Regions from separate parts of the Blautia sp. aa_0143 genome, predicted to be linked through region 3. Evidence: riboswitches for the same ligand, from Rfam matches in the RefSeq annotation. Region 3 holds a riboswitch; each other region holds the start of a gene.
What was found. A riboswitch is a leader RNA that binds a small molecule or an ion and turns the genes downstream of it on or off. The one in region 3 is predicted to bind cobalamin.

Region 1 (10,044 bases), on a different contig from region 3:
AATCCCGGCCCGCAGCCTACGTCCAGTACTTCCAGATGTTCTTTTTCCGGCGCATACTCCAGAATCAGATTCTTCCAGTTTTCTGCTGTTTCACTTTTCAATTCTGCCTTGATCCCTTCGCTGTAAATGCCAGCTTCTCCTTCCCAGTACTCTTTGATCTTATCGTTTTGCATGTCACTTCTCCTTCTTTGTGGCTACTACAATAAATTTTTTTCCCTGATATCCGTATTTCCAGAAATCCATCGTCCATGGTCTGTTTAGCCAGCGGTTCTCTCTGATCTGGATCCTGGCAAAGCGTACCTTTTTTAATATCTGAAAGTCCGCTTCCGGACGCTTCTGCGATGTAAATGGCAGCTTTTCATAAATTCCGCTGTTTTCCTTCACGTCAGATCCATATGTTTTTCTTTCTGTAACATAAATAAGAAAATCAGCAATTTTCATATGGATCTTATTTTTTAATGTGGGTTCGACGGTCCGATAGTCCCCATCAAAATAAATGATCCTTCCACCTGGTTTTAATACAGCCTTCCAGCGTCTGAAAGCTTTTTCCGGATCATATAATGTCCACACCGCATCTCTGGAAAGTATCACATCATAGCTTTGTTCCTGTTCCAATGGCAAAGTTACACCATCTTCCTCACAGATTTCCACCTGCTGATGATACTGCCGCATATTCCTTCTGGCTTTTTCTACCATTCCTGATGAACCATCGATCGCTTTTACATCATGTCCCAGACGCGCTGCTATGATGCTCATAAAACCCGGGCCGCAGCCCACTTCTAAAATACGAAGGGGCTCAGGTCCAAGAAGTCTTTTCAATTCTTTTGTCCAGTAAGATACCGTTCTTTTGTTACTCAATTGTTTTTGGATCATATCATCATAATCACCGGAATCTTCTGTCCATTTATTCTCGATCTTTTCAAACATTTTTTACTCCACTACATCCAGTGTTGCCCAGTTAATGCCTTCATAGGCAGTCGGTGCAAGCTCTACATTGGTCAGTCTGGTATTGTTATAGATATAATCACGGTTCGGATAATACAGCGGCACTGTTACTGCCTGATCATTGATACGTGTGAGGATCTTATCGTATAATTCCGTACGCTTTTCTTCATCCTGTGTCTTTAATACTTCTCCGAGATCTTTGTTCAGCTCCTCATCGTACCAGTTTACTGCCTTTGCTCCATCTTCCGCATAGAACATTGATTTTAGGAATCCATGAGGCATCCAGGAATCTTCATAGCTGCGGTAAATGCACAGATCGTAATCTCTGGTGTTCCAGATCTCATCATAGTAAGCTGCGGATTCTTTTTCTACCAGTTCAATACCTACACCGACCTTCTCATATTCAGATTTCAGGAATTCACAAAGAGATTTCCATGAAGCATATTCTTCAGTCTGGAATACCAGTCTGAGGCTCAGTGGTTCTCCGTCTTTTTCTACAATACCATCTCCATCTGTATCCTCATATCCTGCTTCCTTTAACAGTTCCTTTGCTTTATCCGGATCATATGGATAGCCCTTGCTGTTTTCTTCTGTTACATAAGGAACTGTCGGAGACATAAGTCCGGTTGCCGGATTGCCGTAACCATCCAGCAGATCATTTACAATGCTTTCTTTATTTGTTGCATAATTCAGTGCCTGACGTACGTTTATATCCTGAAGCGCCGGTGTATCATAATTTTCAATCAGATAGTAAGAAAGTGTGGAAACCTGCTGTTCTGTCGATAAATTTTTATCTGCCTGGATAATACTGAAGCTTTCGGATGGAATATCCTGAAGATTCAGATCTGCCTCTCCACTCTGAAGCGCCATCACTCTGGCATCACCGTCTACCACCTGTTTCAGAACTACTTTATCAATATTTGGTTTCTCACCGTAATAATTAGGATTTGGTACCAGGACAACCTCCTGACCGCTTTCATAACTGTCGATCATCCACATTCCGGTACCCACTTCCTGACAAAATTCTCCGTCTTCATCCAGTGCACTTTCACAGGTGAAACGGAATGGTCTTGGATAGCTGAATTCGATCAGCAGTGTATAGCATGGTTCTGCGAACTTAAATTCTACAGTATAATCATCTACCTTTGTAACATTTTCCAGTTTGGCTGAAAAGTTACCGGTCACATCCTGTTCCACCCATCTGTTATAATTCCACATCACATTGTCTGCATTAAACACTGTACCGTCTGAGAATTTCACATCTTTTCTTAAATGAAACGTATAGGTTGTGCCATCTTTACTGATATCCCAAGATTCTGCCAATGCCGGTTTAATTTCTCCATTTTCTCCATAACGCACCAGTGGATCATAGATCATTTCATAAAGACGAAAGTCCGGACCACTTTTTATAGGGTCACAAAGTTCAGGAGTCAGATCAATGGATGTCATTGCCGTAACTACTTTTTCCTCTTTTGCCTGTACATTGACACCTGTCAGTAAAGTTGCCGCCACCATGCTCAATACTATCAATTTTGCTACACGTCTTTTCTTCATTTCTTCCTCTCCTTTGTTTGTTTTATATTTTACAGCATATGACATGCCGCAAAATGTCCTGTTTCAATTTCTGTCAATTCCGGTATATGCTCTCTGCATATATTTGTACATCTTCTGCACCGGTTCTGATATGGGCAGCCCTGTTCCGGAATGGTATCTGAAAATATTTTCTTTTCCTGCGATCCGATTCTTCGCATTTTCGGTTCTTTTACCGGAATAGAATCAAACAGATCTTTTGTATAAGGATGTACGGCAGTCTCCTTTAAGCTGTCCGTATGATCAATAAACTCGACCACGCGTCCCTGATACATAATAGCCACCTCTTTGCAGAGATATGGAACGTTGGACAGATCGTGAGTGATCAGTAAATAGGTCATCTCATATTTTTCCTGCAGCTCATTTAACAGATGCAGGATCTGCTTTCGTATGGAATAATCCAGACTGGATACCGGTTCATCACAGATCACAAGTTCCGGTCTTAATACCAATGCTCTCGCAATATTAGCTCTCTGACACTGACCTCCTGAAATCTGTCCAACATAACGGTTTCGGATATCCGGATCAAGCCCCGTCTGGATCAAAGCCTCCTTTACTCGCTCTTCATACTCACCCTCTTGCAGTTTTTCATGTAATTTCAAAATTTCCAGAATATTTTCTCCAATGGTATAACCGGGATCAAATACCCCGCTGCTGCTTTGAAAGACCATCTGAAGATTCTTGCGATATGGACGAAACTGCTTTTCAGACAAATCCTGCATTTCCTGTCCCTGAAACCAGAATTTTCCATCTGTAGGTTTCTCCAGGCCGGCGATCAGCTTTCCGAATGTAGTTTTACCACTTCCACTTTCACCGATCAGGGCCATGGATGATCCTGCATGGATTTCCAGACTTACATCATCCACTGCCTTCACAATTTTTTTCTTGCCATAATATTTTTTTAAATGTTCTGTCTTTAGTAACGTACTCATACTTTTCCCCTATAAAACTGCATCCAACAGTTTTTTTGTATATGAATGCTGCGGATGATAAAAGATCTCTTCAACCGTTCCGTTTTCCACTATTTCGCCGTCTTTCATGATCGAAACATCATCTGCGATCTCTGCCACCACACCCAGATCATGCGTAATAAATAACACGCCCAGATTTTCTTTCCTGGATAGCTGATAGATTTCTTCCAGGATCTGCTTCTGTACGGTTACATCCAAGGCTGTCGTCGGCTCATCTGCGATCAGATAATCCGGTTTCATGGACATGGCAATGGCGATCATAACACGTTGGCACATACCACCAGACAATTCGTAAGGTTTTTTCTTCATCAGTTCTTCCGGATCACGCAGATTCATCATCCGCAGACTTTCCAACGCTGCTTCCCTTGCCTGTTTTTTGCTCATTCTGCGATGTTTTCTCAGTCCTTCCAGAAGCAGTTGTTCAACTGTAAAGAGCGGATCGAGAGCAGCGGTCGGATCCTGAAAGATCATTCCGATCCTGTCTCCGTATAACTGTCGTTTTTCTTTTCCTGATAACTTCAGAAGACTCTTTTCGTTCAGTGTCACATCTCCGGATATCACCTTTCCATTTCCTGCAAGCAGATTCATGATCGTCAGAGAGGTAACTGACTTGCCGCTTCCGCTTTCTCCCACCAGAGCATGGATCCTTCCGCGTTTTACTTCCAGGCTGACATCTTTTACTGCATGAACCATTCCGTGAGAAGTCTGAAACTCCACATGTAGTCTTTTTACCTTTAGAACATCATTTTTGGGCTGTTCCATTCTGTATTCCCTCCCCCAGATAATTAAATGCCAGAACAATGATCATGATCAGTATGCCCGGATAAAACATCAGTCTTGGATAAGTCTGAATATAACTTCTACTGTCACTGAGCATGATCCCCCATTCCGGTGTCGGTGCCTGCACACCAAGGCCGATAAAGGAAAAACCGGCAATTGACAGAATGATCGAACCGATTTCCATTGTTGCCAGTGCGATTACAGATGGCAGGATATTTCTCAATACATGCCTAAATATGATCCTTGCGTGGCCGCAGCCGCCGGCTTTTAGTGCGGTCATATAATTTTTATTTTTTTCCTGAAGTGTCAATGCTCGGGCAAGCCTTGCATATTCTGCCCAGGATACGACCGATAAGGACAGGATCAGATGAGCGCCGCTGGCTCCTACGGTTCCTGCAATGGCAAGTGCCACAATAAAGACCGGCATAGCCATAAATACATCAATGATCCTCATAATTATGGAATCGATTTTTCCACCTACATATCCGGCAAACAGTCCGATCGGCACCCCGACACATACGGTGATCAGAAGCACCGTAAAGCTATAGCTCAGTGAATACCGGCTGCCCCAGAGAAGTCTTGATAAAATACATCGTCCCAGCTGATCAGTACCTAAAGGATATGCCGCCGACGGATTCTTTAATTTTATCGAAACATCCACAAGCAGTGGATCATGCGGCGCCAGTACAGGTGCAAAAATAGCTGCCAATGCAAAAATTATGACCACCATCAATCCTATTTTTGTTTTCGGTGACCGGAATACCTGTTTCCAGTACAGATTCTGGATCATGCTTTTTTCTGTTTTCTGCTTTCTTCTGCTTCCCATTCTATGATCTCTCCTTTACTTTAACTGGATTCGCCGGTCAATCGCAGAATAGGCGATATCCACAAGAAAATTTAATACTACAATGCCAACAGCCAGAATAAAGATAAAACATTGCAGCACCGGAGTGTCTTTTGAGATCACGGATTTCAATGCCAGATTTCCGATTCCCTGAATTGAAAAAATACTTTCTATCACAGCTGAGCCACAGAAAAAACCGATCACAATTGATACCAGACGTGTAAGCACAGGAATCAGGATATTTTTCAGACCATGACGCAAAATTACATTTACAGATGACAATCCCTTAGCTCTGCTGGCACGTATGTAATCCTGCTTCAGCACCTGTATCATATTGGTACGGATCAATCTCGTCATAATTCCAAAGAAACTGATATCCATGGCAAATGCCGCAAGAATCGGGATGCCTCCGGCATCTCCTCCGATCACGGAAATCACTTTTAGCTTTACTCCAAATATATAGAGCAGCATCAGACCGATCCAGAAAGACGGCATAGATACACTGAGGGACGACAAAATGCGAATGACTTTATCCAGAACTCTGTTTTCATAAATTGCCGACAAAATTCCAAGAGGGACTGATACGATCATCAACAATAAAAACGAAGTAACTGCCAGTTTAAATGTCTGTGGAAAATATCTTTTTAATTCCTCAAAAGCCGGTTTTCTGGTAGAATATGATTTTCCAAAATCGCCATGAAGTGCCTGATCCAGCCATTTCCCGTATTGTACCAGCACCGGCTGATCCAGTCCTTCCTCATGCCGTACTTCTTCTACCTGCTCCGGTGACGGATGCTCATATTTTTTCTCCGCCAGCACTCTGGCAGCATCACCTGCCGATATAAAACTCAGCATAAAAATAATAAATGTAACCGCCAGCACTACCGGAATCATAAATATAAAACGCTTTGCAATTACTTTTCCCATCTTCATCTCTCCTCATTTTTCATCTGTTTATTCGGTTAAAATAAAAAAAGCTGATATGATCCAGCATCATATCAGCACAAAAAACAAACCTCTACCTCAAGCAGAGCTTATTCCTTCTGTATCCCATCCGAATCAGAATTCTTCTGTCAAAAAGGCAAGTCTCCTGACTCCAGTTCTTCCTACTTACCATCTTCCCGGATCTCTCCAGTGATATTTTGGTTTTCGTCCCTGTCACAGTAGCGGTGGCTGTTCTGGCATTTCACCAGATTCCTTATTAAGTACTTTGTACACCCTTCTGACTATTCAATTTTCATAGTTGCAATGAATAAATATTATAATATCATACTTTTCTTTTTATATAAATAGTTTTTTGTCAAATATAAAATATCTGAACATTTCATAGTGAAACCCGGATATTTTCTGCCTGTATTATTATAAATCTCTTAAGTAAATAACATTATGTATGAACGGTGACTTCTTTATATTTCCGTATAATGATCATATAACTTACGAATAATAAAACAGCTGCACTGCTCCATGCACAGATCTCTGCATAGTATATTCCATCTTCACCGATCAGTTTTGGCAGCAGCAGCGCAACACTGACACGCATTATAAATTCTGCAATGCCGCTGGCAAGCGGAATCAAAGTATTACCCAGGCCCTGGATAGCGGAACGATACACATACAGCAGATACAGCACCCACAAAAAGACAGCCATGATAAACAAATACTTATATGCTATATCCAATACCTGTCGGGTCTGATCCGGTTCACCGGATACAAACAGGGACAGTACATTACGTCCAAACAGTACCATCATGCCGGAAATGAAAGCCGAAGTGAGCACTGCCATATAAGTGCCGCTGCGCACGCCTTTTCGAATCCTCTGGTATTTTTTTGCACCAAGATTCTGGCCCACATAGGTTGTAATAGCATATCCATATGAAACGGCAGCCATCTCCAAAACCCCATACAGCTTGTTCGATGCCGTAAATCCCGCCACAAACAGAAAACCAAATCCATTGATCACATACTGTACCACAAGTCCTCCCACGGAGATGATCACATTCTGTATCGCAAGAGGAACCGCCAGTTCCAAAAGCCGCAGGCTCATAGAGGGCTGCCTGTAAAAGTCCTTCTTTTCCAGGCGGATATCCGGGATTTTACGTAATACGATCAAACAGTACAAGGCAGAAAATCCCTGCGCGATAACGGTCGCCACTGCTGCTCCGGCTATACCCCAGCCAAAAACCGCCACAAATAACAAATCCAGTCCCACATTGATCACTGCTGCCACTGTCATTGCGATCAACGGAGATCTGCTGTTTCCAAGTGCCCGAAGGATCGCTGCAAATATATTATAAGCAGCTATGATCGGGATTCCTGCAAAGATCAGCCGCAAATATAGCATTGTCAGATCAATGACATTATCCGGTGTCTGTAAAAATAAAAGAACATGATAAACTGTACCTTCACTTACTGCGAGTACGACCACAGACAGTAATGCTGTCATGATATAGCTTTTCGCTACTGCACATTTCAGATTTTCCTTTTCCCTTGCTCCATAATACTGAGATACAAGAATAGAAAAACCCTGTGTGATACCTGTCATAATCCCCAACACCAGCCATACCAGCCAATCTCCGGCACCTACTGCCGCCAGTGCTTTAACTCCTACCACTTGTCCGACGATCATGGTGTCTGCCATTGTATAAAACTGCTGAAAAATATTTCCAAGCATCATTGGTATGGCAAAAGTTATGATCAGTTTTCCGGGAGATCCGGCAGTCATATCTTTTTCATTAGTTCCCATAAGAATCTCCTTTTCTTTTCATCCTTGACCGCTATTTTACAAGGGACTCTTACGAAACACAAGCCTATTTTTTCACAAAGTTTTTCTCATATTTTTGGTAGCTATTACATCTTTATAATCATTATTTTTAATGGATCATCTTTGCCACGCCTATCTTAAAACTCTTTCTTCTTCATGGCGCTCATACTATACTTATACGAAGCAAACCATATAAGCAGACTTAGCACAATGAGGGCAATCCCGATTTCAAGATCCCCTATTCCCCCTATCATATGCAGAATACTTTCTTTTAATCCCAAGTTAGTCTTCACAAAAGATCTAATTGTATAACAAATCGCAAAAATAATTAAAATTGCGATTGGCAGCACAATTCGCCCTTTCTCTCCTTCGAACCTTATCCTGATCGCGATCATAATTCCCGCAATTGCCTGAAACACAAAAAATGTGATCAACTCCATTGCCAGCATTTCCAGATCAAACACCTCTTCAGGATTTATGAGTACCATAATTCCTGCACAGATCATTCCAATGCACCATCCACATGCTGTCATGATAAAGGAAAAAATATATTTTTCTCTGACATATATTTTTTTATTTACGGGTAAAGAAAATAAATATGTGTAACCATGGCCATTTTCATCATAACTGATCGTATTACCTGAATATATCGCCAGAACAGATGGGATATACATTGCAATGAAAGCAGCTGCCTTTTTTCCTGTAAGTATAAAAAACAATGCTACAAACACTAACACCAAAAAAAGATTACCACCCTGTCGAAAAAACAATCGAAAATCCTTTTCCAAAAGCCCTCTGATTCCTTTCATCATCTTTCGCCTCCTGTCAACATCAGGATCACCTGATCGAGTGATCCGCTCTCTACTACGATTTCCGGATAATTTTCTATATAATACTGCTTCTCGTTCGTCAGACAGGCAACTCCAAAAAACTCTTTTTTCTCTTTCAAAAGATACCTTTTGTCCACTGCCTGATATTGTTCCTCACTGACCTTCAACACTGCATATTTTTCAAGAATCGTATCCATCGCTTCATGAAGTACAATCTTTCCTTTATGTATCACATAAATGTCATCACACAGATGTTCTAAGTCCGAAGAAATATGTGAGCTGATCAGGATACTTCTCTCCGGCTCTTCTTCCATATACTCTCTTAAAATATCCAGCATCCTTTCCCTCGCTCCGACATCAAGCCCTGCTGTCGGCTCATCCAGCATCAGGAATTCTGCCTGATGTGTCAATGCAACGATCAGATTCAGCTTTGCTTTCATTCCTGTTGAGTACTCTTTTATAAATTTATCCAACGGAATCTGATATTCTTCACACATCTGATGAAATTTTTCTGCTTCAAACTTTGGATATAATTTGGCAAGGACTGCCTCAACATCTTTCCCTTTCAAGTATCCACTGAATCCGGTTTCTGCCAGGACAACTCCCAGCTCTTCTTTCTCTTTTTCACTTAACTCTTCCGGTATTTTTCCCAGGATCTTTATCTCACCGGCATCATAAGAAATGAGTCCGAGCACTGCCTTGAACAAAGTACTCTTACCGGCTCCGTTCTCTCCAACCAGACCGGTGATTCTTCCTTTTTCTACATTTAACGAACAGTCTAACTGAAATTCACCGTAGCTTTTCTTTACTCCTTTGATCTCCAACATAATCATTCATCCTCCATGATGAGTTCAAACAACGAACGGATCTCTTCCTCTTTCATTCCGCAGCGCCTTCCCTTCTGAATTGCTGCTTCCAGATCCGCCTCAACCTCTTTCCTGCGCTCTTCTTCCATCAGCTGTGTATTCGAAGCCGCTACATACGTTCCTTTCCCATGAACTGTGACTGTCATGCCCTCTGCTTCCAGATTGTCATATGCTTTCTTCACAGTAAGTGCACTGATCTTCAGTTCCTTTGCCATTGTTCTCACGGACGGCAATATATCATTTTCTTTTAACTCTCCGGAGATGATCTGCGCCTTGATCTGCTCCATGATCTGTTCATAAATTGGTACCATCGATGTATTATTGATTATAATCTTCATATGTTCCCTCCTGTTGCAAACAGTATATAACAGTATAATACTGTTGTCAACTGTTATATACTGTTTTGCAGTAGTTGACTGCCGGGATATATTTTTTAGCACGAAAAAAGCACCTCTCG
Region 2 (10,044 bases), on a different contig from region 3:
AAAAGGATGGAAGACGGCGGACGAAAAAGTTTTCGTCGGGAAGAGCTGGACGAGGAATTTTATCTTTCCGGAAAAAATGGATTTCTGGTTCCTTATCTGGAAGGGATCCAGAAAGATCTGCAATTACGGGATTGACTTTTGGAAAGGTTTCCTATATAATCAAATTTAAGTTTTTCTGTGGTAGCATGGTAGCGAATTAAAGTGGAACACAGAAAATCTCAAAACGTGTTACGGAGGAAATGAACATGCAGCGTATTTTTCATACACCTGAAGGTGTGCGGGACATTTATGGAGAGGAATGCAGCCGCAAAAAACGGCTCCAGAGGGAGCTCCACCAGGTGTTTTCAAGATATGGATATGAAGATATAGAAACACCGGGATTTGAGTATTTTGAAGTGTTCAGCAATGAAGTAGGAACGATCCCATCCAAGGATTTATATAAATTTTTTGACAGAGAGGGAAACACACTTGTCCTCAGACCTGACTTTACACCGTCTGTTTCCAGAGCATGTGCAACTTATTTTGATCCGGAAAAAGGACCTGTAAGACTTTGTTATACCGGAAATACATTTATCAACAATTCCAGTTACAGAGGTCAGATGAAGGAAAATACTCAGATGGGTGTTGAGCATATGGGAGATGATTCTGCAGCAGCAGATGCTGAGATCCTTGCTATGACCGTGGAGTGTCTGAAGGCAGCAGGACTTACCGAATTCCAGGTTAGCGTAGGCCAGGTAGATTATTATAAATCCCTGCTTGCAGAGGCAGATCTGGAGCCGGAGATAGAAGAGCATCTTCGTGAGCTGATCTCTCAGAAGAATTATTTTGGTGTGGAAGAACTTCTTAAGGGACAGAATTTAGGTGATAACCTTTCCAAGGCTTTTGCTGAACTGCCTCAGATGTTCGGTTCAGCAGAAGTGCTGGAAAAAGCAAAAAAACTCACCTCCAATCCGGAAGCACTTTCTGCAGTAAAACGACTGGAAGAAATTTATGAGATCCTGAAAGTATACGGCTGTGAGAAATACATTGCTTTTGATTTTGGAATGCTCAGTAAGTTCCGTTATTATACAGGGATCATTTTCCAGGCTTATACATATAGAACCGGTGAACCCCTGATCAAGGGCGGACGCTACAACGAATTGATGAAGCATTTCGGAAAACCGGCTTCTTCCATTGGATTTGCCATTGTGGTCGATAACCTGATGCTCGCGCTTTCCAGACAGAAGCTGGCTGTTCCGGCTGGCGATAAAACCATTGTGATCACCTATGATCCGGGAAATCTGAAAAAAGCGATCCAGGAAGCAATGGCGCTTCGAAATAAAGGTAAAAAAGTGGCATTGTGCCCGGCAAAGGAGGAGCAGGACTGATGAGATATCTTACATTTGCCCTCACAAAAGGGCGTCTGGCCAGCAAAACACTGGATATGTTTGAGAAGATCGGTATTACATGTGAGGAGATGCGTGACAAAGATTCCCGAAAGCTGATCTTTACCAATGAGGAACTGAAGCTGAAGTTTTTCCTTGCAAAAGGTCCGGATGTGCCGACTTATGTAGAGTATGGTGCAGCAGATATCGGTATCGTAGGTAAGGATACCATTCTGGAAGAAGGAAGAAAGCTATATGAGGTTATGGATCTTGGATTTGGAGCATGCCGCATGTGCGTATGCGGCCCTGAAAGCGCCAGAGAAGTCCTGAATAACAATCAGCTGATCCGTGTAGCTACAAAATATCCAAATATTGCAAAGGATTACTTCTATAACAAAAAGCATCAGACTGTGGAGATCATTAAGCTGAACGGTTCCATCGAGCTTGCACCGATCGTAGGACTTTCCGAGGTTATCGTGGATATCGTGGAAACCGGAAGCACCCTTCGCGAGAATGGCCTGAAGGTGCTGGAAGAAGTCTGCCCGCTGTCTGCACGTATGGTAGTCAATCAGGTCAGCATGAAAATGGAAGATGAACGGATCCGCAAACTGATCACGGAACTTCGAGGTGTGATCAAATAAACTGAACAACAGATGAACCTCCAAAATACAGAAAGAAGGCAGAATTTATTATGCGTAAGGTAAAACTCACCAAAGAATCTACAAAAGATATTCTGGAAACTCTCTTAAAAAGAAGCCCTAATAATTATGGAAAATACGAGGATGCAGTAGCAAATATCCTTGCCAAAGTAAAAGCAGAGGGAGATACCGCGTTATTTGCATTTACCAGAGAATTTGATAAAGTCGAAGTGACAAAGGATACGATCCGTGTAACCCCTGAGGAGATCGAGGAAGCATACAAGCTGGTAGATCCTTCCCTGATCGATGTGATCAAAAAAGCATTGGTGAATATCCGCAGCTATCACGAAAAGCAACTTCAGAACAGCTGGTTCACAAGCACAACAGACGGAACCATGCTTGGTCAGAAGGTAACCGCTCTGAACTGTGTAGGTGTTTACGTTCCCGGTGGAAAGGCTGTATATCCGTCTTCCGTGCTTATGAATATCGTTCCTGCAAAAGTTGCCGGTGTTGACCGTATTGTAATGACAACACCTCCTGGAAAAGACGGAAAAGTAAATCCAAGCACACTTGTTGCTGCCAACGAAGCCGGAGCAGATGAAATCTATAAAGTGGGTGGTGCACAGGCCATCGGAGCACTTGCATATGGAACCGAGAGTATTCCAAAGGTTGACAAGATCGTAGGACCCGGAAATATTTTTGTTGCGCTTGCAAAAAAGGCAGTTTATGGATACGTAAGCATTGATTCTATTGCCGGCCCAAGCGAGATCCTCGTTCTTGCAGATGAGACTGCAAATCCTCGTTATATTGCAGCAGATCTTCTTTCTCAGGCAGAACATGATGAGATGGCATCTGCGATCCTGATCACAACAAATGAGGAATTTGCAGATCAGGTAGATAAAGAAGTCAGAGGTTTTGTTGAGGTACTTTCCAGAAAAGCCATTATTGAGAAATCCCTGGAGAACTTTGGTTATATCCTGATCGCAGAAGATATGGACGAGGCCATTGAGGCTGCCAATGAAATTGCTTCTGAGCATATGGAGATCGTCACAAAGAATCCTTTTGAAGATATGATGAAGGTACGAAATGCAGGTGCGATCTTTATCGGAGAGCACAGCTCTGAACCCCTTGGAGATTATTTTGCAGGACCAAACCACGTACTTCCTACCAATGGAACCGCCAAATTTTTCTCCGCACTTTCTGTAGATGATTTTATCAAAAAATCCAGTATTGTATATTATTCCAGGGAAGCACTCCGAAAGATCCACAAGGACATTATCCAGTTTGCCACATCGGAACAGCTGACTGCACACGCAAATTCCATTGCAGTCCGTTTTGAGGAAGAGGACAAGGAGAACGAATAATGGCAAGAGAAGCACTGATCGAAAGAAACACAAAAGAAACGCAGATACGTCTGCAGCTGAATATTGATGGAACAGGAAGTTCCGATATTGATACAGGCATTGGCTTTTTTGACCATATGCTGGACGGTTTTACGCGCCATGGACTGTATGATCTTACGCTGAGAGTCCACGGTGATCTGAATGTAGATGATCATCACACCATTGAAGATACAGGGATCGTCCTTGGAAACGCTATCCGTGAGGCAGTTGGCGACAAAAAAGGGATCAAACGTTACGGCAGCTGTATCCTTCCTATGGATGAAGTGCTTGTGCTCTGCGCAGTAGATCTTTCCGGAAGACCTTATCTCGGATGGGATGCAGAGTTTTCTACGGAAAAAATAGGAGATATGGCTACAGAGATGGTAAAGGAATTCTTTTATGCAGTATCCTATTCCGCAGCAATGAATCTTCACATCAAGGTTCTTTCCGGAGGAAACAGCCATCATGTGGCAGAGGCCATGTTTAAAAGCTTTGCGAAAGCCCTTGATGCAGCCACACAGTACGATTCCCGGATCACAGACGTGCTTTCTACCAAGGGAAGCCTCTGATACAGAAGGAGACCACTTATGAACAAACAGTTGATCCCATGCCTTTATCTTCATTCAGAAAAGGCGGTAACCGGATTTGGACAGAGAAATCTTTTCGGAGACGGAAATGTAGAAACACTTGCAAAATTTTACGGTGACAATGGGGCAGATGAGCTTCTGGTATTTGACTTTTCTTCCACAGATGCAGAGCATGACCGTGCGATCGGAAAAATCCGTGATATCTGTCAGGTATCTGAGATCCCGGTGATCGCAGCGGGAAATATCAAACGTATGGAAGATGTAAAAAAGCTGATCTATGCGGGATGTGCCAAAGTTGTACTGAATTTTTCGAAAGAGAATAATATCAAGCTTCTGGAAGAAGTATCCCGGCGCTTTGGAAAAGAGCGTATGATGATCAGCATCTCTGATCTGAGAGAATTCACAGAAAATCAGGATCTGATCGAAACATATGCAGACACTGTTCTGGCTTTGGACACTGTCGAAAATGAAATTGCAGAGATTTCTCAGATTTCCATTGTTCTTCATACCGATGAAAACAGATCTGAGAGCGTTCTGGAGCTTTTAGGAGAACCAGCTGTGTCCGGACTTTGCGGTGCTTATGTAAGCAGTCTTGAAAATGATCTGCATACATTTAAGGAAACCTGCGAAGAAGCCGGAATTCCGGTAAACACATATAAAAGTAATATTGCATGGTCGGACTTTAAATTAAACAGTGACGGAATGGTTCCGGTTATTGTCCAGGATTACCGGACGGATGAAGTACTGATGCTGGCCTATATGAATGAGCTTGCTTTTAACACAACATTGAAGCTTGGAAAAATGACATACTGGAGTCGCAGCCGGAATGAGCTCTGGACCAAAGGTCTGACATCCGGCCACGTACAGTATGTAAAGTCTCTTACCATTGACTGTGATAATGATACGATCCTTGCCAAAGTGGAGCAGGTGGGCGCAGCCTGCCATACAGGAAACCGTACTTGTTTCTTCAAACCGCTGATGAAAAAGGAGTACGATGATACCAATCCTCTTCACGTGTTCCAGAATGTGTATGATGTGATCACTGACCGAAAAGAACATCCAAAGGAAGGTTCCTATACCAATTATCTTTTTGATAAAGGAATCGACAAGATTTTGAAAAAAGTCGGTGAAGAATGCACAGAGATCGTCATTGCAGCCAAAAATCCGGATAAAGAAGAGATTAAATACGAAATTTCAGATTTTCTTTATCATATGATGGTACTCATGGTGGAAAAAGGAGTCAGCTGGGAAGAAATCACCAAAGAATTGGTAAAAAGATAAATTATATATCATTCAGGAAAAAAGCTTTTGTACGTCGGATCAGAATGAACGGTTACGAAAGCTTTTTTCTGTTTTCCCGGAATCTTAAAAGAATATGTACAATTTCGGTTAGGCATGATATACTTATCGTCAAAAGTGCGGAAATATAAAAAAGGAAAAGGGAAACAACCAATGATCAAAATTGATGACTGGGTGATTGAAAAAGGAGAGAAGGCACAGGGGAAAATTAAGATCACAGGATACGGCATAGCAATGCCGGCAACTGTGATATGCGGAGTGAAAGACGGACCGACGATACTGATCACAGCGGGAATACACAGTGCGGAGTATGTAGGAATCCAGGCGGCAATGGAACTTGCAAAAGAATTTCAACCGGAAGAACTAAAGGGAAATGTGATCATCGTTCCACTGGTCAATGTCAGTGGCTTTGAGCATCGCACCATGAGTCTAGTCTATGAGGATGGCAAGAACCTGAACCGCGTTTTCCCCGGAGATCCTGAGGGAACAGCTGCAGATCGTATTGCCTATGCTATAGTGACAAAGCTTTTTTCCATAGCAGATTATTATATCGACCTGCATAGCGGAGATGGGTTCGAACAGCTTCATCCCTATGTTTATTATGTAGGGGTTGTAGATGAAAAGACAGCAGAGAAATCATTACATATGGCACGGCATATCGGCGTAAAATATGTGGTCCGTTCCACAACTGCCACAGGTGGCGCCTACAATTATGCTTCTTCTCTTGGAATTCCAAGTATTCTTATCGAAAGAGGCGGACACAGCTACTGGACCTGGGAGGAAGTAGAACAGGATAAAAGAGACGTCCGTCACCTTGTTTTTCATCTCCAGGGAAAGAAATGTCATGGTCTGAAGCATTACCGTCAGATGCTTCTGGAAAATGTAGTCTATGAATATGCGCCGTATACCGGATGCTGGTATCCGTCCAAGAAGCCTGGAGAATACTTTTTTAAGGGGGAAGAACTGGGTGAACTGAGAGATTACTATGGGAATTTACTTTACACCTCTATTGCAACTGAAAACGGAGTCGTACTTTATCAGACAGCCAGTCTGAACATTATTGAAGACGGACCAATGATCGCATATGCAGCGATCACGGAGACTCTGACCTGATAGTAAACAACCTTTTCAGAACGCTTCTGTCTGAAATCATATTGAAACAGTAAGAAAACCGGGTTTTACCATTTGCTATTCTATTTGTAAAAATAGTGAGGTAAAATCCGTGTTTTTTTAGCAGATTAGATAAATCCAATTGTCAAATCCCCCATGGGGGATATATACAATTCAAGCATCTTTAACAAAATTTATGAGTTTTCTAAAAATATAACATTTTTCCATAGACATAAACTATAGTTTTATCATATAATGTTTCAGTAATTTGACAGCATTTGCTGATTTTCACATCAGCCGTTGTAAGTTCTGAGAGGATTAATAGGGAAACCGGTGTAAATCCGGTACGATCCCGTCACTGTAAGGGGAAATCCTCAGACAAAGTACCACTGGTCGAGTGCGTGAGAAATAGACCGGGAAGGTGTCTGAGGGTAAGGATCCTAAGTCAGGAGACCTGCTTGCAATTGTTTTAAAATGATTCTTACGGAAGATAGGAAGCATATTTATTTTGTGTGCCCGTATTTCGTCACGGGCTTTTTTCGTGCAAATTTTCTAAAATTCCATGCATATTCTGCATATTGAGAATCCAATAGTTTCTTTTATCTAACTAAATTAAAACGGCAATGTTAAAATCGCATCAAATGAGGAAAGGAGTAAAACGTGACAAAGAAACAAGTAGGAAAAAGATTTCTCCAGATCATCATTGTATTATTTGGAATCAGCTTTTTCACATTTGGACTGACCTACCTGTCACCTGGTGATCCTGCGGAGATCATGCTGACAGAGTGTGGTAATCTTCCTACACCAGAGCTTCTGGAACAGACAAGACATGAGCTTGGCCTTGATCAGCCCTTTCTCGTGCAGTATGGTTCCTGGCTGAAGGGTGTTGTTACAGGAGATATGGGACAGTCCTATTCTTTCAAAATGCCGGTAACAGATAAACTGGTATCCTGTTTCTGGCCGACGCTGAGGATGTCGTTGCTGGCACTTCTGATGATGGTCATTATTTCCATACCGCTTGGAATCCTGGCCGCTGTATATCAGAACAAATTCCCGGATTATTTTGTGAGAGGAATTACCTTTGTGGGAGTATCTGTTCCAAGCTTCTGGCTGGGCCTGATCCTTCTCAGCATCTTTGGTGTTCAGCTTCGCTGGATCAATGTTGCAGGAGGCAGTACGGATTTTAAATCCATGATCCTCCCGGCGCTGACTCTTGCACTTGCCATGTCTGCAAAATATACCAGACAGGTAAGAAGTGCAGTGCTGGAGGAACTTCATCAGGATTATGTCACAGGTGCAAGAATGCGTGGAATCAAGGAAAGCGTCATTCTCTGGAAACACGTCCTTCCTAATGTTATGCTTCCGCTGGTAACGCTGTTGGGACTTTCCCTTGGAAGTCTTCTGGGAGGTACTGCAGTTGTAGAGATCATTTACAACTGGCCTGGAATGGGAAATATGGCAGTAAAGGCGATTTCCTGTCGTGACTATCCTCTTGTACAGGGCTATGTACTTTGGATCGCGATCCTGTACATGTGCATCAACCTGCTTGTGGATCTGTCCTATACTTATCTCGATCCAAGACTTAAGGAGGATAGATAATTGAAAAAGGTATTACGAACATTCAAAGAAAATAAACAGTTCACTCTTTTCTTCATTCTGGGTCTCGTGGTGATCGGAATTGCGATCTTTGCGCCGCAGCTCTCACCATATGATCCACTGAATGCAGTTATGACCGAATCACTGCAGGAGCCAAGCTCCGCTCATCCGTTCGGAACGGATAAGCTTGGACGAGATCTTCTTTCCCGTGTTATCTTCGGAACAAGAACCTCTCTGATCATGACCTTATGTCTGGTTGCAGTGATCTTTGTCATCGGTACATTTTTAGGAGTTATTGCCGGATATTTCGGCGGCGTTGTGGATGCAGTGATCATGCGTATCGCAGATATGATGATCTCCTTCCCTGGGCTTGTACTGGCCATTGCCATTGCCGGTATGCTTGGACCAAACTTGGTCAATGCCGTTATTTCCATTGCGGCTGTAAGCTGGACAAAATATGCCCGTCTTGCACGAAGTATGGTCTTGAAAGTCAAGAAGAGTCTTTACATAGAGGCAGCTATAGTAAACGGAACAAAGACCTGGAAAATTCTTCTTGTACACATTCTTCCCAACATGGTAACCCAGATGGTGGTAACTGCGGCAGCAGATATCGGAACTATGATGCTGGAGCTGGCTTCCCTTTCATTCCTGGGATTTGGTGCAACTGCGCCGACACCGGAGTGGGGACTGATGCTGAATGAAGGAAGAACCTACATGGCAAAGGCGCCATGGCTTATGATCTACCCTGGTATCGCTATCGTAATCTGTGTTGTTGTTTTCAACATGCTTGGAGACAGCATCCGTGATGTACTGGATCCGCGCCAGGATCAATAAAACAACTCTGTAACAAACCAACACCATATGATCAGTATATTATCTTTAGGAGGATGAAATGAGAAATAATGTAGTTAAAAAAGTGCTGGCTGCTACACTTGCATGTATGATGACCCTTTCAATGGCAACAGTGGCTCAGGCAAAAGGTGACAAAAAAAGTGATAAGGAGATCACCATCGGAGTAACAAGCTTTGCAGATACACTGGAGCCGACAGAGCAGTATTTCAGCTGGGTTGTATCCCGTTATGCGATCGGCGAGTGCCTTACAAAATTCGATGAGAACGGTGAGATCGTTCCATGTCTTGCGGAAGAGTGGGAAAACAGTGACGATGGAAAAACATGGACCTTCAAGATCCGTGAGGGCGTAAAATTCTCCAACGGTGACGATATGACACCGGAAATGGTAAAAGCCTCCATCGAACGTACCGCTGAAAAGAGTGACCGTGTTCCGGAATTCTTTGATCTCGACAGCCTCGAAGTTGACGGACAGAACCTGATCTTCCATCTGAACAGAGCAAATGCAAACATGGCCGGATGCCTTGCAGACCCGCTGTTTCTGATCGTAGATACAAATGTAGATGATTCTACATTTGCCATGGAAGGACCGATCTGTACAGGACCTTACGCAGTAGAGTCCTTCAGCCCGACGGATTCCTGTATCGTAGTAAAAAATGAGAACTACTGGGATGGAGAAGTTCCCCTTGATAAAGTTACACTGAAATGTGTGGATGACCAGACAACACGTTCCATGGCTCTTCAGACAGGTGAGATCGATATCGCTTACAACCTGAAAACAGAGAACCTGGTTGAGTTTGAGGGAAATGACAATTACGACATCCAGGAGCTTCAGTCTCTTCGTTCCACCTATGCATTCATGAACCAGAATGAGGATCATGCACTCAGCGATAAGGCTCTTCGCCAGGCACTTCTTCGTGGCCTTGACAAGGAAACATACTGCAACACTCTTCTTGAGGGTGGCGCAACAGCTGGTAAAGCACCGGTTCCTCCAACACTTGACTTTGGATTCGATGATCTGAAGGATGAGAATTCCTATGATCCGGACAGCGCAAAGAAGATCCTTGATGAGGCCGGATACAAAGATGTTGACGGTGACGGATTTGTAGAAACTCCTGACGGAGATCCTCTTGTTCTTGATTTTGTTATCTACACAAGCCGTGCCGAGCTTGGTGTATACGCACAGGCAGCACAGGCCAGTCTGAAGGAGATCGGTATC
Region 3 (10,044 bases):
AATATTTCATCATTGTCTGCTTCTGGGCATCCGTAAGATCTGCTCCAAGTGTTACTACCTTCGATGCATCTGCAAATACGGGATTTACACTTCCTGCCACAAGGCATGCACTACAGAGCAGAGCTGCGATCATGTTTCTTTTTTTCATTGATCTTCCCTCCATATATTTTTTCGGATCGATTGTATCTGCTTAACTTTTGCGGTGTAAAGCGGACATTCCTCTTCGTTACTTACATCTCCACGAATGCGAGCGCTTCACGATCTGTCGTTCTTGTCATATTATAACACAGCTGCTGAAATATTTGTAATTTATATTATATAAAAAACGCTGCCGGAAATTATATCGTTACTGTTCACTCCGTTCTCAGCAACACGCTTCGCGATGCACAGGATTTATGCTAATCGCATAAATCCGCGCGGTATGTCTCGGGTTTTCTGTGACCTTCGCTCACAAAAAACACCTCGCGGAATATTACCAGTGAACAGTAACATTATATCACTCATTTCTGACAGCATTTTATTGTTTTTCTCATTTTCCCAGAGAACTTATCTGATCTGGTTTAATTTTCCGGTTTCTTTTGCTTTTTTCAACAATTCCCGGTTTTTTTCATTCATGATACCAAAATCCTTCAGCGGACAGTACACTTTTTCACATTTTCCCAGGAACTCCAGTGCTTCTTCAAAGGCAGACTCCGAAATGCATTCAAAAGGCTTCTCCGTGATCACTTTTGCAGCCAGTTCTTTTGCCACCTGATAATCTGCATCATTGGTATGGAGAACTCCGGTCACAAAAGGAATCCCCTGTCGCTGCAGCTTCCGATATACCGGAATCCCGCTTCCATTTCCTCCGATCACAAACACCTCCGGTTTTCCGGCCGGAGGTTCCATTTCCACGCAGCCGAATTCTGCATTATAGCTTCCACGGGTGATGCCATAAAGCTTCCGAATATAATCGGAAGTAAAGATTTCCTCCGGTGCACCATATTTCTCAATGTGATCTCCATGAACACAGATCACCTGGTCAGAAATCTTCTGGGCAAGATCCAGCTCATGAAGGGACATGATCACCGTCATCTGTTTTTCCAATACCATCTTCTTCAAAATGGCAAGAAGCTCCAGCTTATGCCGGATATCCAGGAAGGAGGTCGGTTCATCCAGGATAATGATCTCCGGTTCCTGGCAGATGGCGCGTGCCAGAAGGATACGCTGTCTCTGTCCGTCACTGATGGCTGTAAAATCCCGATCCTTCAGATCCCAGGCGTGAACCATCTCCATGGCACTTTTAACTTTTTCCTTGTCCTCTGCGGAAAGGATCCCGAGAGTTCCGGTATAGGGATATCGTCCGGTGGATACCACATCCTCACAGGTCATAAGCTCCGGTCGCATGCGCTCGGTAAGTACTACAGCCAGTTTTTTTGACACTTCCCTGTTGGTCATCCGGCTCATCTGTTCCTGTTCCAGATATACCGTTCCGCTGATCAGGGAAAGCTGTCTTGTGATACTCTTCAAAATAGTAGATTTTCCGGCACCGTTGGGACCGATCAGTGTCAGGATTTCTCCTTTATTCAGCTGAATATTGATTTCTTTGATCAGCGGTTTTCCATCATAGCCTACGGTCAGCTGATCTGTATAAAAAAAATATGATTTCATCGTTTATATCCTCTGCTGTCTGTGAATCATGATATAGATAACTACCGGTGCTCCGAAAACTGCTGTCACAGAACTGATGCTCAGCTCCGTCGGTGCAAATACAGTTCTTGCGATCAGGTCACAGAACAGGCAGAACACTGCACCGCCCAGAAAACAGGCCGGGATCACAAGCAGCGGTTTGGCAGTCTTCAGGAGACTTTTTGCAATATGAGGCACAGCGATCCCCACGAAGGAGATCGGCCCTGCAAAAGCGGTCACACAGGCAGAAAGAATACTGGAAAGCAGGATCAGAAGTATCCGGAAAGCCTTGATATTAACTCCCATATTCTGCGCGTAAGTCTCCCCCAGCTGATAGGCGCTGATCGGTTTTGACATAAAAAATACGATCACCATGGTAAGAAGTACCACAGCAGCCATAGTCTGCACATTCCCCCAGGTCATACCGGAAAAGCTTCCCAGTGACCAGTTGTGAAGATTGACTATGTTGGAATCATCTGCAAAGGTCACCACAAAGTCTGTGATGGCCGAACAGATATAGCCGATCATAACACCACTGATGACCAGCATGGACATGTTGTGGACTTTTTTTGCCACAAGGAGCACAAAGCCCATGGAAATCATTGAGCCTGCAAAAGCAGCCAGGATCATGGCACCGGAACCGATGGACACCGATCTGCTAAAAAAAAAGATCATCAGAAGCGCCACGATCAGCTTGGCACCGGAAGAGATTCCCAGTACAAAGGGTCCCGCGATAGGATTGTTAAAAAAGGTCTGCAGCAAAAATCCGGAAACAGAAAGTGCTCCGCCAAGGATGATCACTGCCAGTATCCTGGGAAGACGGATCTCCCAGACGATATTATAAGAAGTTTCATCTCCCTGATGCCGGAATATGATATTCAGGATCTCCTTCACAGAGAGGTGGATACTTCCGGAATTTACATTCCATATAAATAAAAAGATCAAAAGTACCGCAAGGATCACAAAAGAGATCCCGTATCGGACTGCGCGTTTTCTGTCATTCATTTTTTCTGGTACACTCCTCTTCTGTTTTGTTATCCTGTCCTTTCGTTTCCTGCTCACAAGTGGAAACTGGCAAAGGAGTTAAAGCGAACACTGGAATTTATTTCAGTTTATGCATATAGGTCAGCTCATCCAGAGAATCATCGTCTGTAGTCAGCATGGTGTGGATATCCTCGATCATGGTTCCAAGTCCGGTAGTTTCCTGGAAGAGATTTTTGCCTGTGCACCAGACATTTCCGTTCTTCACTGCCTTGAAATCTGCAAGAAGCTTACTTTTGGAAAGAAGCTCATCAATGGTCTTAAGTTCCCCGTCAATCGTACTGTTATAGATGATATAGTCTGCATCCTTCGCCTTGGCATAAAACTCTTCCATCTGCATATTCATGGTGGAAAGAGCATTGTCATTTACTCCCGTATCCTCCGGAACATAATTTCCTCCTGCGAGAGAGATCATTTCTGAAACATAGTCGCCGCTTTTTCTTATATTTACCGCACCTACGGAGTTGATATAAAAGAACGCCACGGTCTTATCTGTTTTATCTGCTGTGAGAACCTTATCCAGCTTGTCCGTCTGCTCTTTGAAAACCTTTTCTGCCACATCTTCTTTTCCCAGAAGAACTGCGTAAAGCTTCATCCATTCGGTCCTTCCAAGAGGGTGACTCTCATAGCTGGAACGCTCTACCATTACAGGGATCCCGAACTGCTCCAGCTTCTCCTGTACCTCCGGATTGTGATGGATCATGGTGGATTCAATGGCAAGGTCACAGCCCTCGTTCAGGATCAGCTCGTAATCCGGAGCACTGTACTTGCCGGCATAGATCATCTTTTTCTGTTCCATAGCGTCCTTTGCTTCCTGGATATACCATCCGTCTTCCTTGGTTCCGGAAAGCTTGATGCTGTCAATCCCGTCGATAGCGCGGAAAAGATCCATGGCCGAGGTTGCTACCAGATAGATATTGTTTATGGGCTGCTGCAGAACCGCAATGTCAGGATCCAGCCCCTCCGGTGCTTTCTTGCCTTCGGGAACTACAAGAAACTGTCCTTCCTGATCAATGGTGAGCAGCGCATAGCCATCGTTGTAGTAATCCACATTAAATTCCTTTGCGTAGGAAAGCTCCATACTGTGATCAAAGGTAAGGCCTGGAATATCCGCAGGCTTATGTTCTGTCTCTGCTGCCTGCACTGCAAAAGCACACCCCAGGATCAGGGTCAGCGTCAGAAATATGTATGAAATTATTTTTTTCATTTTTCTTCCTTTTTCATGCTCGAAGAATCAAAATTCAGGGTATACTCAATCTCGTGAGGAGTACTCATGGCTACAGTATCTGCAGTCACTTCCATTTCTGCGTCAAAGACTGTGACCGGGATCTCAAATGTGGAGTTTCCGTCTTTGTTCACCGGCTCATATTTTTCGCCGTCCACGATCATGTAATCATAATTCGGACTGCTCCAGATGATGGTTGCCGTAGCTTCTTTGTCCTTGATCTCTACTTTAGCTGGAGATTCTACAGATGCTCTTCCTGTTCCGCCTGTAAGGGTTACATCCGTCTCATAGGTTCCGTCCTCCAGCTTCAGCTCTTCCGGTTTTTTCCCTTCGGATTTTTTGTCGTCAGAGGTTTTTACAGGATTCTTTACGCTGACTTTATGGTCGTACCATTTGCCTTTTTCTCCCAGGATCGCCACGTTAAATTCCTCACCAATGGCCGGTACCGGGATATCAAATCCGTAAACCTCCTCTGTATAACCATCGCTGTACTTCACTGTATCTGTGGTCGGCTCAATGATCTCTGCTCCGTCCTTCTGGGCATCCTCGGCAGTTCCCGCAAACAGGTTAACGATCTTCTTGGAAACCAGACTTACGTGGATGGTCATTTTACCATCTTTGACCGTGAGCTCTCCTTTTTTGTCATTGGCCTCATTTACATGAAACATGCTGCTGTCTGTACCAAACTCTGCTGTATAAACGCCATCTTCCAGGGTATCTGCTTTGGCTGCATCTGTATCCTTTTCTTCGGAAGCTTCTGCTTCCTCACCGGACTCTGTTTTTGTTTCATCTGTTTTTGCCATCGCAGGCACAGAGCCCAGCACCAGGACTGATGCACTTGCCATTGCAAGAATTAAGTTTACATAGCGTTTTTTCATGATAATCTTCTCCCTTCCATAGATACAGCAATCTGCCCGGAAAACAGTCTTCCTGATCTTTCCGGGCAGTTACATTGATTTCTTATAGGTATCTGAACTCACTCAGATATTTTTATATTTATTATTCTGCGGACTCCTCAGCAGAATCAGCCTCTGTATCTGCTGCTGCATCAGAATCTGCGGACTCCTCAGTGCTTCCCAGAGAATCGATGGCTGCCTTTGTATGCTCTACATAAAGCTTCTCAACTGCTTCGATTCTTCCAAGACCCTCGATCTGGCAGTCAACCTTATCGAAGTTTCCGGATGCTACAAACTGGCTCTTCCAGGAATCCTCCTCATCACCGGCCATATCGTTATTTGCATGGTCTCCGGCAACAACCATCAGCGGACGAAGAACAACGTTCTTGTATCCTGCTTCTTTTACCTTCTCGATAACCTTGTCGCAGGCTGTATCTTCCGGCTTACCCTCTACAGTACCGATGAATGCGTTCTTCAATCCAAGGTTTTCCATCTGTGTCTGCATCTGATCGTATGTAACGTTAGCTGTATGAGATGTTCCATGTCCCATGAATACGAATGCTGTGCCAGCCTCAGCTGCTGCATCCATGCTGTCAAATCCGGCCTCTTTGCAAGCCGTATCTGTGATTGCCTGAGCAACGGCTTTCTTGTCATCATTGATCACAGTTGCATCGTCTCCAACCTCACCGAGCATTGGCTCTGCGATAGCTACAGACTCGAATTTATCTTTATAGCCATTGATCGCTTCTGTCATCTCATCGTACTCAGCACCATGCATCAGATGGGTAGGCTGTACAACCAGATTCTTAACACCATTCTCTACTGCACGGTCAAGAGCCTGCTGCATGTTATCGATCACTTCATCATCTCTTGCCTCTACATGGTTGATGATGATCTGTGCTGTAAATGCTCTTCTTACAGACCAGTCCGGATAAGCTTCTGCAAGAGCATCCTCGATTCCCTTGACATCCTCTGCACGGCTGTCATTGAAGGAAGTACCAAAGCTTACAACAAGAAGTTCATTCTCACCGATCTCATCCTGGTTACGCGGATCGTCCTTGGAAGCATCTCCTGTGTCACGTCCGAAATAATCCGGATCTGCATTCTCACCCTCTACCAGTTCTTTCTGAGCATCTGTCAGAGCATCCCATGCTTCTTTGGCTGCCTTGCAGTCCTCATCTGTTGTGTCGTTTCTTTCCTGTACATAGATCTTGTCGATCAGAGCTGCTACATTATCTGCTGCTTCCTGATCTGCATCAGAAGCCTCTGTGGTATCAGCTGCCTCAGCGTTCTCTTCTGTAGCAGAATCCTCTGCTGCCATTGCTGTTGTAGCCGCACCCATAGAGCATGTCATGGAAACTGCGAGCATCAGAGCTAACATTGTTTTTCTTTTCATTTCTCATTGTCCTCTTTTCATGTATTTCCAGAATACTGATATGTACAAAAAAGCAGCAGCTCTCTGCGGCCGCCTGCTCACACATGATTCTCTGCGCAATACAAATACATAAAAAGAAGTTCTGTATTGTTATGGAGAATACCGATTCGTAAACCGCGAATCCCTGAATCTCACAATAAGGCAGTTCTCCTGACTTGGTTCCACGCTGCTTTCCCTTCCCGGTCTCCCAGTGGTTATAAAAGCAGCTCCCCTTTCACAGTGACGGTATCGTTCCGGATTCTCACCGGATTCTCTTTTGCACATCCGACTGGATGCAACCTTATCATTATAACATTTGCACATATTTTCTTTTACCTGGTTATCTAACTTTTACCACAAACTCATAAATTTGTCAAGATTGATGTCAGACGATTCACGATTTTCTGTGATCTTCACTCACAAAAAATACCTCGCGAATTATTACCAGTGAACAGTAACCGGTTTTCTCCCTGTATCTGTCAGTTATTATCAGAATACTTTCTCCAATATTCATGCATATCCTGCATAAAAAACAGCCCCTTTCTGTCATCACCCTGATATCAGAAATGGACTGTCTTACACTGGATATTCGCAATCCGCTTCGCTACTTGCTCATAACAGATAAACTGCTCTGCAGTTTATCTAGTCAAGCGGATATTCGCAATCCGCTTTGCTACTTGCTCATAACAGATAAACTGCTCTGCAGTTTATCTGTTAAAATACTCCTGCTCCAGGTATCTGGCTACGTAGACTCCGCTGGCAGATGCATGGGACAGAGAATGGGTCACGCCGCTACAGTCTCCGATAACAAAGAGACCCTTGTGGCAGGTTTCCAGATTTTCGTCGATCTCGACCTCCATGTTGTAGAATTTAACCTCAACGCCATAAAGCAAAGTATCATCATCTGCGGTTCCCGGTGCGATCTTATCCAGAGCATAGATCATCTCGATGATGCCATCTAGGATACGTTTCGGCATAACAAGGCTTAAATCTCCCGGTGTCGCAGAAAGTGTAGGTGTTACGAAACTTTCCTCAATACGGGCTTTTGTGCTTCGTCTTCCGCGGATCAGATCTCCAAACCGCTGTACCATAACACCACCGCCAAGCATATTGGAAAGTCTTGCAATGCTCTCACCGTATCCGTTGCTGTCATGGAACGGCTCTGAGAAATGCTTGGATACCAGAAGGGCAAAGTTTGTATTGTTGGTATGCTTTGCCGGATCTTCGTAGCTGTGACCGTTTACTGTGATGATACCGTTGGTATTTTCATTCACGACAACACCTCGCGGGTTCATGCAGAAGGTACGGACCATATCCTCAAACTTCTCAGTTCTGTAAACGATCTTGCTCTCATAAAGCTCATCTGTCAGACGGCTGAAAACCTCTGCCGGAAGCTCCACACGGACTCCGATGTCCACACGGTTGGAAAGAGTCGGGATCTTAAGCTCTGTACATACCGTCTCCATCCATTTACTTCCGCTTCGTCCTGCGGAGATGATACAGTAAGTTCCCTCGTAACGCTCATCTCCTACAAAAACTGCATAACCGTCTTCAGTTTTTTCTACTTTGTCAACAGATGCGTCAAAATAGAAGTCCACATGGTCTTTCATTTTTTCATAGAGGTTCTGAAGTACCACATAGTTGATATCTGTTCCCAGATGGCGGACTGATGCATCCAGAAGATGCAGGCCGTTCTGAAGGCAGAGCTTACGGATCTCGCTGTTTGTGGTAGAATAAAGTTTGGTTCCCTCACCGCCATGCATCAGGTTCAGTTTATCTACATATTCCATCAGCTCTGTAGCTGTATCCTTGCCGATATGCTGGTACAGAGTTCCGCCAAACTGATTGGTGATATTGTATTTTCCGTCGGAGAAAGCGCCTGCACCGCCAAATCCCTTCATGATCGCACAGGTTTTGCAGTGGATACAGGATTTTACTTTCTTTCCGTCGATGGGACATTTTCTTTTTTCCAGAGGATGACCAGCTTCAAAAACCGCGATCTTTTTCTCCGGATCATTATTCATCAGTTCATAGGCCGCAAAGATTCCACCGGGACCTGCTCCTACGATCAGTACATCATATTTCATAAATAAAAACTCCTTATCTTGTATTGCACATTTTCAGTGCTTTGTTTTTGCACAAACCCTGTCTATTCTACAATAAACGTGTTCAAAAGTCACCGTTTTTTTTCGGTTTTGGAAAAAAATCCTCAATCCTTCCGGAACCTTCCGATCTTAAGCTTTCTTCCATCTGTTTCCACGGTAATAGCACCGTTTTTCATGGTGTATTCCACCTGACTTCCGGCCTCTTTAAGCCGCTCTACGGTTTCCGGTGACGGATGTCCGTAGGTGTTGGTGAGCGAACAGGAAATGATCGCCACTTCCGGCTTTATTTTCTCAAGAAATGCTTCTGTGGTAGAATAACGGGAACCGTGATGTCCCACCTTCAGACAGTCAACATCCTCAAGCCCCCCGGCTGCCAGAAGCTTTTTCTCCGTATCTGCACCGATATCTCCGGTAAAAAGCATCTGAAAATCTCCAAAAGACAACTCCATCACCATAGCTTCCTCATTCACATCTTTTCCTGTGGCATTTTTCTCCGGCCACAGAACAGAAAAAGATACTTTGCCGCAAGGCAATTCATCCCCTTTTACTGCTGTCACGACCTTAACTCCGGCTGTTTTTGCTGCCTCTGCAAGCTCCCTCCACGCATCTGGTCTTTCCGCCCAGGCAGGCAGGATCAGATATCCGGCCCGGATGGTTGTAAGACCTTTTCCCATATATTCCAGAAGCTCCTTCACACCGTTGATATGATCCTGATCTGTATGGGAAATAAAAATCCCATCCAGCCAGGAAATCCCCTGACTTTTCAATGCCGGCAAAAGGCAGTATCTTCCAAGATCCGACTGGCTGCTGCTTCCTCCGTCAATCAGAAAATGGTGATCCTCCGGGGTCTCCACAAGAATACCGTCACCTTGTCCTACATCCAGGCAGATCACCTTCAGACTTCCTGCTGGATGATATCCCAGTATCAGGATTCCGACTGCCAGAAAAATACCGGCTGTTATCCGGATAGCATATAGCTTCCAACAACCTGCTTCCGCCCGCTCCTCTGATAACTCCGTTTCCTCACTGACTGCTTTTTTCTTCCGGAGCTGTTCTTTTATATACTGTCCCATAAACAGGACTATTATCAAAAAGCCATAATATACCACAATCTGCCATATTTCCGGCTCCCCTCCGATCCAAGTACTCCATCCTGATCTTCCTGCCAGACTGCAGAGATATTCATAAAAAAGCAGCAGTACCCTTGCCGGCAGGATTACCAGTTTTGCCGCAGGAATACTGAGAATTCCCAGCAGCAGCGCCACCATTCCTCCAGTCAGCACTACCCCCACACTTGGAAGCACCAACAGATTCAGGATAAATCCGGCAATAGAGACTTCTCCGAAAAACTTCAGCATCACCGGCAGAGTCACAAGCTGAAGAGCTATAGGACTTACCAGTGCCTTTGTCCATTTTTTCTCCTCCGCTTCTGCAAGGGCACAGATCTTTTCCGCAGCGAGCCCCATTCCCAGAACACAGCCAAAGGACAGAAGAAATCCACTGTCCAGGAGATAGGCCGGAGATTCCACAAGGATCATCATGGCAGTTACGGAAAGAGCACTCATCATATCATAGATCCGTCCGGTGATCCTGGCTCCCATGGCGATCAAAAACATAGTTACTGCACGCATGGTGGAAACACTCCCTCCGGTCATGATCCCATACTGCAGCATCACTCCCAGAGAAAAAATCCCG

Region 1: linked by a shared signal. The riboswitch ahead of EAI83_RS09210 (ABC transporter permease) and the one ahead of EAI83_RS02750 (sirohydrochlorin cobaltochelatase) in region 3 are both predicted to bind cobalamin.
Region 2: linked by a shared signal. The riboswitch ahead of nikB (nickel ABC transporter permease) and the one ahead of EAI83_RS02750 (sirohydrochlorin cobaltochelatase) in region 3 are both predicted to bind cobalamin.

What each region holds. Positions count from the first base shown of each region.
Region 1 covers NZ_RCXU01000015.1:38,023-48,066, reverse strand. Annotated here, with positions in the region: gene EAI83_RS09240 (class I SAM-dependent methyltransferase) at 1-173, opposite strand, end outside; gene EAI83_RS09235 (class I SAM-dependent methyltransferase) at 175-927, opposite strand; gene EAI83_RS09230 (nickel ABC transporter substrate-binding protein) at 931-2,499, opposite strand; gene EAI83_RS09225 (oligopeptide/dipeptide ABC transporter ATP-binding protein) at 2,529-3,467, opposite strand; gene EAI83_RS09220 (ABC transporter ATP-binding protein) at 3,477-4,268, opposite strand; gene nikC (nickel transporter permease) at 4,249-5,112, opposite strand; gene EAI83_RS09210 (ABC transporter permease) at 5,128-6,057, opposite strand; cobalamin riboswitch at 6,194-6,367, opposite strand; gene EAI83_RS09205 (MATE family efflux transporter) at 6,515-7,873, opposite strand; gene EAI83_RS09200 (ABC-2 transporter permease) at 8,029-8,703, opposite strand; gene EAI83_RS09195 (ABC transporter ATP-binding protein) at 8,700-9,548, opposite strand; gene EAI83_RS09190 (GntR family transcriptional regulator) at 9,551-9,925, opposite strand.
Region 2 covers NZ_RCXU01000021.1:58,330-68,373, forward strand. Annotated here, with positions in the region: gene EAI83_RS11875 (Holliday junction resolvase RecU) at 1-135, shown strand, start outside; gene hisZ (ATP phosphoribosyltransferase regulatory subunit) at 246-1,367, shown strand; gene hisG (ATP phosphoribosyltransferase) at 1,367-2,005, shown strand; gene hisD (histidinol dehydrogenase) at 2,056-3,366, shown strand; gene hisB (imidazoleglycerol-phosphate dehydratase HisB) at 3,366-3,953, shown strand; gene hisIE (bifunctional phosphoribosyl-AMP cyclohydrolase/phosphoribosyl-ATP diphosphatase HisIE) at 3,972-5,252, shown strand; gene EAI83_RS11905 (M14 family metallopeptidase) at 5,424-6,383, shown strand; cobalamin riboswitch at 6,668-6,856, shown strand; gene nikB (nickel ABC transporter permease) at 7,041-7,979, shown strand; gene nikC (nickel transporter permease) at 7,980-8,810, shown strand; gene EAI83_RS11920 (ABC transporter substrate-binding protein) at 8,869-10,044, shown strand, end outside.
Region 3 covers NZ_RCXU01000004.1:35,497-45,540, forward strand. Annotated here, with positions in the region: gene EAI83_RS02725 (DUF1002 domain-containing protein) at 1-148, opposite strand, end outside; gene EAI83_RS02730 (ABC transporter ATP-binding protein) at 547-1,650, opposite strand; gene EAI83_RS02735 (FecCD family ABC transporter permease) at 1,654-2,673, opposite strand; gene EAI83_RS02740 (ABC transporter substrate-binding protein) at 2,771-3,916, opposite strand; gene EAI83_RS02745 (hypothetical protein) at 3,913-4,812, opposite strand; gene EAI83_RS02750 (sirohydrochlorin cobaltochelatase) at 4,934-6,226, opposite strand; cobalamin riboswitch at 6,389-6,563, opposite strand; gene EAI83_RS02755 (NAD(P)/FAD-dependent oxidoreductase) at 6,952-8,331, opposite strand; gene EAI83_RS02760 (DNA internalization-related competence protein ComEC/Rec2) at 8,454-10,044, opposite strand, start outside.